DNA from 2 places in the Telluria sp. ZB4P34 genome. Region 2 is predicted to be linked to the other one. Evidence: riboswitches for the same ligand, from Rfam matches in the RefSeq annotation. Region 2 holds a riboswitch; the other holds the start of a gene.
The links. Region 2 has a riboswitch for thiamine pyrophosphate ahead of thiC (phosphomethylpyrimidine synthase ThiC). Riboswitches for the same ligand answer to the same signal wherever they lie in the genome.
Positions count from the first base shown of each region.

Region 1 (4,693 bases), on a different contig from region 2:
CGGCACTTCGGACTCGGGCGAAAAATAGCGCACCCGCCAGCCCTGGCTCCCTGCCAGGGGTGCGGCGAACACGGTTTCGGAAAATCCGATGGCGTGCGCCAGCGCCGCCATCTCGGCAGGCGGCGGCAGCGCCTCGCCGATCCAGACGCCGGCGGGGTTGCCGCCGGCGTCGCCGTCGGAGAAGGCGGCAATGCGCTGGATGTCGGATGGCTCGATGGCGGATTCCGTCATGGCAGTCTCTTTCTGTTATCGGAACGACCGCCATCATATGCTGCCGCCGCGCCGGCTGCAGGGCAGGGATCCATCGCGCCGGTCGACGCCTCCCTGTCCAGGCGCCGGCGCTGCCGCCTTATTCGTCCAGCTCCGGATAGTGGCGGAAGATCCCGTTCTGGTTGAACGGGATGCGCCGCGGCGAGGCCAGGTAGGCCGCGATGTTGGGGCGCGCGGCCACGCGGTCGCGCAGCGCGCCCAGCGCCGGGTACTCGCCTGCGAGCCGCTTCATCGCATTCGGAAACGCATGGCGCAAGCCCTCGATCACCTGGAACAGCGACAGGTCGGCATAGGTCGGCTTGTCGCCCACCAGCCAGTCGCGCGGCTCGGGGTTGGTGAGAAGGCGCGAAAAATAGCCGAAGAACTTGGGCAGGCGCGTCTCGATGAAGTCGGCGGCGCGCCGCTGCGCTTCCGGCTTCTGGTCTTCGTAGTACAGCGAAGTGGCGATCGGGTGGTGGCTGTCGTGGATCTCCGTGACGAGATCGGCGATGGTCAGCTGCAGCTGGTGCGTCCACAGCCGGCCCGGGTCGGAACGCGGCGCCAGCGCATGCTGCTCGCCCAGGTACAGCAGGATATTGGCGACCTGGCCGATGGTCTGCTCGCCCGCGCGCAGGAAGGGCGGCGCGAACGAAGGATGGGCTTCGGTCTCGAGCGCCGACAGCAACAGGTCCATGCCCCCTGCGCGGCGCGCCACGTCCACGTATTCGGCCCCGGCTTCCTCGAGGGCGAGCCGGACGAACTCGCCCCGTCCCTGAATACCCGGCCAGTAAAAAAGTTCATACGCCATCTCGCACCTCCGGTCTGCTTCGGTCTGGCGCAATTATCGATGATGAATCGGAAGCGTGTCGCCGCACAAACATGGTAATCTTGTGTTGCCTGTCAGGCGAAAACAAAAAGTCGCAAATGACGCGAAGGAGGATGCCAACAGCCATCCCTTATCGCGCGTAGTCATTGCCATCCGAGAGAGACAACATGAACGCCACCCTGTCCAGCGCTTCCCTCCTCCATTCCCTCCTCCATTCCCTGACTTATCCAGGCACCAGTTAGCTCCCGGCACAAATGCATGGCAGAATATGGTTTCTGCTGTGCAAGCCCGTTCTCGACCGGGCGGGCATCGAAGATAAAGACTGAGGCGCCGACTGCGCCCGTAACTTTACGCCGAATGGAGCGTCCCATGATTTTCGCTCACCTTTCCAGGTCCTGGCGCGCACGCCGCAGCCAGACCTCGCCCGCGTCGTGGGTGCTGAGCATCGTGCGCAGCCTGCGTGTGCTGCGCTACTGGCGCGAACACCAGGCCCTGTGCCGCCTCGACCTGGTGCGCCGCTTCGTGGCAAGCGCGCCACACGACGACCTGTTCCACCACCTGAGTCACCGCAGCTACCTGTCCAGGGACCTGAGCGCACGCCAGCGCGTGCAGTGCGTGCTGTCGCACTACCGTTTCGAGGATGCCGCCTTCAGCAACGCCTACCACCAGGCCGTGTATGGCGGCGGCGGGCTCACGCTGTGGCAGCATGCAGTCCAGCTTGAGAGCGGCGAGCACGATTTCGTCCTGCGCCTCGAGATGGCGCCGCGCCTCGATGCGGAGGGCGACCTCACCATCTCGCTGGTCGCCGACGGCAAGTACCTGCACCGGCTTTCCTACACCTGGGTGGACGGCCAGCTGGCCGGCGTCAACCTGCCGACCGTGCCCTTCCTTACCCGCAACCAGGGCCGCTGGACCGACTCCGGCGCGGCCTTCGACGCCTTCGAGGAAGCCTTCCCCAACAATTCGCCGAGCTTCTTCTGCTTCGCCGCGATGCAGGGCGTGGCGCAGGCGCTGGGCATCGACCAGGTCGTGGCCATCAAGTGCACCTCGCACATCGCCTACGATCCGGCGGACGTGAAGCATTTCGAGAACGCCTACGACGGTTTCTGGAAGATCCTGGGCGGGGTCGAGATGCCTGGCCGCAGCTACCTGATCCGCCTGCCCTTCTACCTGAAGCCGCTGGCCGACATGCCGTCCAAGCACCGCAAGCGCGCCGCCCAGCGCCGCGAATTCTGGCGCACCATCGGCGACTCGACCCGCACCACGCTGCTGCGCCACCTGGCGCCGGCGGCCAGCACCCGGGCCCGCACCGCGGCGGCGCCGGCAACGGCCGAAGCCTGAACGGCCGGCCAGGCGGCGCGCCCGTGTTTTTCCGCGGGGGCCGTCCGGCGCCGCAGGCTGCGTGACAATCGGTGAGCATTTTCCAGCATGCGCCGTGCTACCGTGATTGTCATCAACACGGATGCATGCAAGCCGTGTGCCGCGCCGCTCCACTACCCGAAAGCGCTCCCATGAACATCCTTGTACTTGCTACCCTGCTGCTGGCTGCTTCGTCCTCGAGCGCCGGGACTGCGACAGCGCGGACGCTCACCTACGAAGCGGTGACGGCCCATTCGCCGACCGGCATCAGCCGCCTCAGGCTCACCCAGGTCGACGGCGACGCCTACGCGGTCGACTTCCAGATCGTCGCGCCCAACCAGACCCAGCACAAGGGCCACGTCCAGGGCCTCGCCACGCGCGACGGCCAGCGCCTGACCCTGCGCGCAGTGAACTTCATCGAGGGCGGCGTCGTCGACGAGCGTCCGCTGTGCACGATGGTGATCGATGCGGACGACACCCATGCCCGGGTCGTGAGCGCGCACCATTGCACCGGTTTCCGCGGCGCGGCCGCGAGCTTCATGGAACAGGGACAAGACCTGAAGCGGGTGCCCTGAGCCCGCCCCGGCCGGGCGCCGGAAATCGCCGCCCTCCGCCGGTCCTTGCCACTTTCACCACGCCCGCCCGGGTCCGTGGTACACTGCCGCCTCGCTAGGGGTCCTGGTGCGCGCGAAGCGCGTTGCCGGGTGAGAGATACCCTTCGTACCTGATCTGGATAATGCCAGCGAAGGAAAGCGCAACGCAGTTCCCATCCTCCTTGCCCTTCCCCCACGTTGGCTCCGGCTTTTTGTTAAAAGCAGCGCGCCCTGCCGTCCATGGCGCGCGAAGACGAGCACACCATGACATTCAACCTGAAGCATTCCGTCCTCCCCTGCGCCATCCTGCAGGCCTTCTCCGTCGCCGCGTTCGCACAGGACACCGGCAGCCTCACCTCGGTGGTCGTCACCGGCAGCCGCTGGGTCGCCAGCGACCGCGCCAGCATTGGCGGTTTTTCCGACGCGCCCCTGCTCGACACCCCTGCATCGATCACGGCCATCGACCGCAGCAAGATGCTCGACCTGTCGATCCGCAACGTGTCGGATGCGGCCCGCCTCGACGCCTCGGTCGGCGACGCCTATAACGCGGTCGGCTACGCCGAGCAGTTCTCGATCCGCGGCTTCGCGCTCGACAATGCCAACAGCTACCGCAAGGACGGCATCGCGATCCCCGCCGACACCCAGATCCCCCTCGAGAACAAGGAGCGCATCGAGGTGCTGCGCGGCCTGGCCGGGCTGCAGGCCGGCGTCGCCGCGCCGGGCGGCATGGTCAATTTCGTGACCAAGCGCCCGACCAGCGCGCCGCTGCGCTCGGCGCTGGTGGAAGTGAGCGAGCGCGGCACCCTGCACGGCTCCATCGACCTCGGCGGGCGCTTCGAGGACCGCCGCTTCGGTTACCGCATCAATGCCGCCTTTGATGACCTGAAATCCTACGTGCGCGGCGCCGACGGCGAGCGCCAGTTCGTATCCGGCGCCTTCGACTGGCAGATCAGCCCGGACGCGCAGCTGGCGCTCGACCTCGACCACCAGCACCGCGCGCAGGTCACCGCGCCGGGCTACCAGCTGCTGCGCAATGAAGTCCTGCCCACCGGCATATCCCCCAAGACCCTGCTGAACGACCAGCCCTGGACCAAGCCGGTGGAGACCGACAGCAGCAACCTGGGCCTGCGCTTCGAATACCGCCTCGCCCCCGACTGGACGGCGACGGTCAACGCCAACAAGCACTGGTTCAAGCGCGATGACTACACCGCCTTCCCCTATGGCTGCGGCAACGAGGGCGACGGCTTCTATCCGGGCTACTGCTCGAACGGCGACTTCGACGTGTACGACTACCAGAGCGTGGGCGAGCGCAAGACCCCATGGGGCGCGCAAGCCATGCTGCAGGGCCGCTTCGCCGTCGGCGCCGTGCGCCACCAGCTCACCGTTGGCGCGGCCCTCTCGGAGCGCCGCGACAGCTTCGGCGAGTACGTGTACGACTACGTCGGCTACAGCAACATCTGGAACAGGCGCATCGTGCCGCCGGTTTCGCCGGACCGTACCACCGGCCCGGTGATGGTGCGCCGCATGGACCAGGAACGCGCCCTGTTCGCGCAGGACGTGATGAGCCTGTCGCCGCAGTTCACGCTGCACGCCGGCCTGCGCTACGTACGCCTCAAACGCGATGAACTGGCCGAGATCGGCCAGCCGTGGGTGCACGCGCGCGACA
Region 1 is NZ_JCASIF010000001.1:510,194-514,886, forward strand. Features, by position in the region: gene AC56KL_RS02240 (PhzF family phenazine biosynthesis protein) at 1-231, opposite strand, end outside; gene AC56KL_RS02245 (glutathione S-transferase) at 350-1,057, opposite strand; gene AC56KL_RS02250 (DUF535 family protein) at 1,445-2,416, shown strand; gene AC56KL_RS02255 (hypothetical protein) at 2,587-3,009, shown strand; TPP riboswitch at 3,096-3,202, shown strand; gene AC56KL_RS02260 (TonB-dependent siderophore receptor) at 3,292-4,693, shown strand, end outside.
Region 1: linked by a shared signal. The riboswitch ahead of AC56KL_RS02260 (TonB-dependent siderophore receptor) and the one ahead of thiC (phosphomethylpyrimidine synthase ThiC) in region 2 are both predicted to bind thiamine pyrophosphate.

Region 2 (4,693 bases):
CCAGCCGATGGTGGCGGCGCCGATGCCGGAGGTGATGTGGTCGTAGCCGGGCGCGATGTCGGTAGTCAGCGGCCCCAGGGTGTAGAACGGCGCTTCGCTGCACTGTTCCAGCTGCAGGTCCATGTTCTCCTTGATCAGGTGCATCGGCACGTGGCCGGGGCCCTCGATCATGGTCTGCACGTCGTGCTTCCAGGCGATCTGCGTCAGCTCGCCCAGGGTCGTCAATTCGGCCAGCTGGGCTTCGTCGTTGGCGTCGTAGATCGAGCCGGGCCGCAGGCCGTCGCCCAGGCTGAACGACACGTCGTAGGCCTTCATGATCTCGCAGATCTCCTCGAAATGCGTGTACAGGAAGGACTCCCGATGATGCGCCAGGCACCACTTGGCCATGATCGAGCCGCCGCGCGAGACGATCCCGGTCAGGCGCTTCGCCGTCATCGGCACATAGGCCAGACGCACCCCCGCGTGGATGGTGAAGTAGTCGACGCCCTGCTCGGCCTGTTCGATGAGGGTGTCGCGGTAGATGTCCCAGGTGAGCTCCTCGGCCTTGCCGCCGACCTTTTCCAGCGCCTGGTAGATCGGCACCGTCCCGATCGGCACCGGCGAATTCCGAATGATCCATTCGCGCGTCTCGTGGATGTGCTTGCCGGTGGACAGGTCCATCACGTTGTCCGCGCCCCAGCGGATCGCCCAGGTCATCTTTTCCACTTCCTCGCCGATCGAGGAGGTGACCGCCGAGTTGCCGATGTTGGCGTTGATCTTCACCAGGAAGTTGCGGCCGATGATCATCGGTTCGATTTCCGGGTGGTTGATGTTGGCGGGGATGATGGCGCGGCCGCGCGCTACTTCCTGGCGCACGAACTCGGGCGTGATCTCTTGCGGGATGCTGGCCCCGAAGGACTGGCCCGGGTGCTGGCGCGACAGCAGGCCGGCCATGCGCGCACCGACCGGTCCGGAGTCAAGCAGCGTGGCCAGGTATTCCTTGCGGCGCAGGTTTTCGCGCAGGGCGACGAATTCCATCTCCGGCGTCACGATGCCCCGGCGCGCGTAGTGCATCTGGGTGACGTTGCGCCCGGCGCGTGCGCGGCGCGGCGTGCGCTGCAGCTCGAAGCGCAGCGCGGTCAATCCCGGGTCGCGCAGGCGCGCCTTGCCGTAGTCGGAGGTGGGGCCGGCCAGCTCCTCGGTATCGCCGCGCTCGAGGATCCATGGCAGGCGCGGCGTACCGAGGCCGCGGCGGATGTCGATGCTGGCCGCCGGGTCGGTGTACGGGCCCGAGGTATCGTAGACGAACAGCGGCGGATTGGCTTCGCCGCCGAAGCTGTCAGGCGTGGGCGACAGCGAGATTTCGCGCATCGGCACGCGGACATCGGGCCGGCTGCCTTCGATGTAGACCTTGCGGGAATTCGGGAAGGGTTCGATGGCCGCCTGGTCGACCGTGGCGGTCGCGGCTTCGAACAGGGGTTTGGCAGTGAGTGGTGCGTTCATGTGGCTCCTTTGCGGAGCCAGCAAAGGAGTGTGCCAGGTACGGCCGCGCAGGCGCATGTGCGCCCTGGGCTGTGTGCTGACTGCTTCCCTTCGCTGGCATTATCCAGATCAGGTTCGGAGGGTATTTCTCACCCGCGTGTCACATTCGCGACAGCAGGACCCCTAGCGTGTGCCGCGCCCGGCTTCCCGGAACGCAGCGCGGCGGATTATAGCGCCATCTACTCTATAATGGTTCTTTTCGCACAATTTTTCGCTACCACACTATGGAACTTGCCAAGTCTTTCGAGCCCGCAGACATTGAACAATACTGGCGCACCGAGTGGGAACAGCGCGGTTACTTCACCGCCACCATGGAAGACGGCAAGCCGTCGTTCAGCATCCAGCTGCCGCCGCCGAACGTGACCGGCACCCTGCACATGGGCCATGCCTTCAACCAGACCGTCATGGACGGCCTGACCCGCTACTACCGCATGCGCGGCTACAACACCGCCTGGATCCCGGGCACCGACCACGCCGGCATCGCCACCCAGATCGTGGTGGAGCGCCAGCTCGACGCCCAGAAGATCTCGCGCCACGACCTGGGCCGCGAAGCCTTCGTCGAGAAGGTCTGGGAGTGGAAGGAAAAGTCGGGCAACACCATCACCGGGCAGATGCGCCGCATGGGCGCCTCGGCGGACTGGAAGCGCGAATACTTCACGATGGACGAGAGCCGCACGAAAACCGTGGCGGAAGTCTTCGTGCGCCTGTATGAACAGGGCCTGATCTACCGCGGCAAGCGCCTGGTCAACTGGGACCCGGTGCTGGGCACGGCGGTCTCCGACCTGGAAGTCGATTCGCAGGAAGAAGACGGCTCGATGTGGTACATCAAGTATCCCCTGGCCGACGGCTCGGGCCACCTGACGGTCGCCACCACCCGCCCTGAAACCCTGCTGGGCGACGTCGCCGTCGCCGTGGACCCGACCGACGAACGCTACGCGAGCCTGGTCGGCAAGCTGCTCACCCTGCCGCTGACCGGCCGCCAGATCCCGGTGATCGCCGACAGCTACGTGGACAAGGAATTCGGCACCGGCTGCGTGAAGATCACGCCGGCCCACGACTTCAACGACTACGCGGTCGGCCAGCGCGCCAAGCTCGCGCCGATCAACATCTTCACGCTGGACGCCAAAATCAACGAGAACGGCCCGAGCCAGTACCAGGGCCTGGACCGCTTCGCCGCGCGCAAGCAGATCGTCGCCGACCTGGACGCGCAAGGCCTGCTGGCCGAGGTCAAGCCGCACAAGCTGATGGTGCCGCGCGGCGACCGCACCGGCGTCGTCATCGAGCCGATGCTCACCGACCAGTGGTTCGTCGCCATGAGCAAGCCGGCGCCGGAAGGCACGTTCAACCCGGGCAAGTCGATCACCGACGTCGCGCTGGAAAAGGTCGCCAGCGGCGAGATCAAGTTCGTGCCCGAGAACTGGACCACTACCTACAACCAGTGGCTGGGCAACATCCAGGACTGGTGCATCTCGCGCCAGCTGTGGTGGGGCCACCGCATCCCGGCCTGGTACGCCGAAGACGGCCAGATCGTGGTCGCGCGCGACGACGCCGAAGCACAGGAAAAGGCGAAGGCACAAGGCATCACGGGCGCGTTGCGCCGCGACGACGACGTGCTGGATACCTGGTTCTCCTCGGCCCTGGTGCCCTTCTCGACCATGGGCTGGCCGGAAGACACCCCGGACATGAAGCACTTCCTGCCGTCCTCGGTGCTGGTGACCGGCTTCGACATCATCTTCTTCTGGGTCGCCCGCATGGTGATGATGACGACCCACTTCACCGGCAAGGTGCCGTTCGAGACCGTGTACGTGCACGGCCTGGTGCGCGACTCGCAAGGCCAGAAGATGTCCAAGTCGAAGGGCAACACGCTCGACCCGATCGACCTGATCGACGGCATCGACATCGAATCGCTGGTTGCCAAGCGCACCACCGGCCTGATGGACCCGCGCGCCGCGGACAAGATCGCCAAGGCCACCCGCAAGGAATTCCCGGAAGGGATCCCGGCCTTCGGCACCGACGCCGTGCGCTTCACCATGGCGAGCTACGCTTCGCTTGGCCGCAACATCAACTTCGACCTTGGCCGCTGCGAGGGCTACCGCAACTTCTGCAACAAGCTGTGGAACGCGACCCGCTTCGTGATGATGAACACGGAAGGCAAGGATTGCGGGCAGCCGAATCCGGAAGACCTGTCGCAGGCCGACCGCTGGATCATCTCCCTGCTGAACCGCGTCGAACTCGATATCGCCCGGGGCTTTGCCGACTACCGCTTCGACAACATCGCCAGCAACATCTACAACTTCGTCTGGTACGAGTACTGCGACTGGTACCTGGAACTGGCCAAGGTCTCGGTCCAGCAGGGCACGGAAGCGCAGCAGCGCGCCACCCGCCACACCCTGCTGCGCGTGCTGGAAGTGGTGCTGCGCCTGGCGCACCCGATCATTCCTTTCGTGACCGAAGCCCTGTGGCAGGCGATCGCGCCGATGGCGGGCAAAGGGTTGGGCGAAAACCGCGACAGCATCATGCTGCAGCCCTACCCGCTGGCCGACACTTCGTTCGTGAGCGAAGAGGCGGAAGCCTGGATGGAGCAGCTCAAGGCCCTGATCGACGCCACCCGCAACCTGCGCGGCGAGATGTCGCTGTCGCCGTCGGTGCGCGTGCCGCTGATCGTCGAACCGGGCAATGCGGAAGACCGTGCACGCATGGCGGTGTTCGCGCCCTACATCCAGGCGCTGGGCAAGCTGGCCGAGGTGCAGATCGTCGATGCGCTGCCGGAATCGCCGGCCGCCGTGTCGATCGTCGGCACCACCAAGCTGATGCTGAAGGTCGAGATCGACGTCGCCGCCGAGCGCGAGCGCCTGTCGAAGGAGATCGCGCGCCTGCAGGGCGAGATCGCCAAGGCCAGCGGCAAGCTGTCCAACGAAAGCTTCGTCGCCCGCGCCCCGGCCGCCGTGGTGGAGCAGGAAAAGGAACGCGTTGCCAGCTTCTCGGCGACGCTGGCCAAGATGCAGGAGCAGCTGGCGAAACTGCCGGCGGCCTGAGCCTCATGAAAAACGCGGCCTTGGCCGTAATGCCGTTTAGATAAAGCTAGGGTGGCCGGGTTTCCCGGCCGCGCGTTCAACTCAAATATGCTCCGCCACAGAGCATCTGTGAGCTGAACGCGCGGTCGGCAGAGCCG
Region 2 is NZ_JCASIF010000005.1:157,927-162,619, forward strand. Features, by position in the region: gene thiC (phosphomethylpyrimidine synthase ThiC) at 1-1,482, opposite strand, end outside; TPP riboswitch at 1,551-1,656, opposite strand; gene AC56KL_RS11545 (valine--tRNA ligase) at 1,746-4,556, shown strand.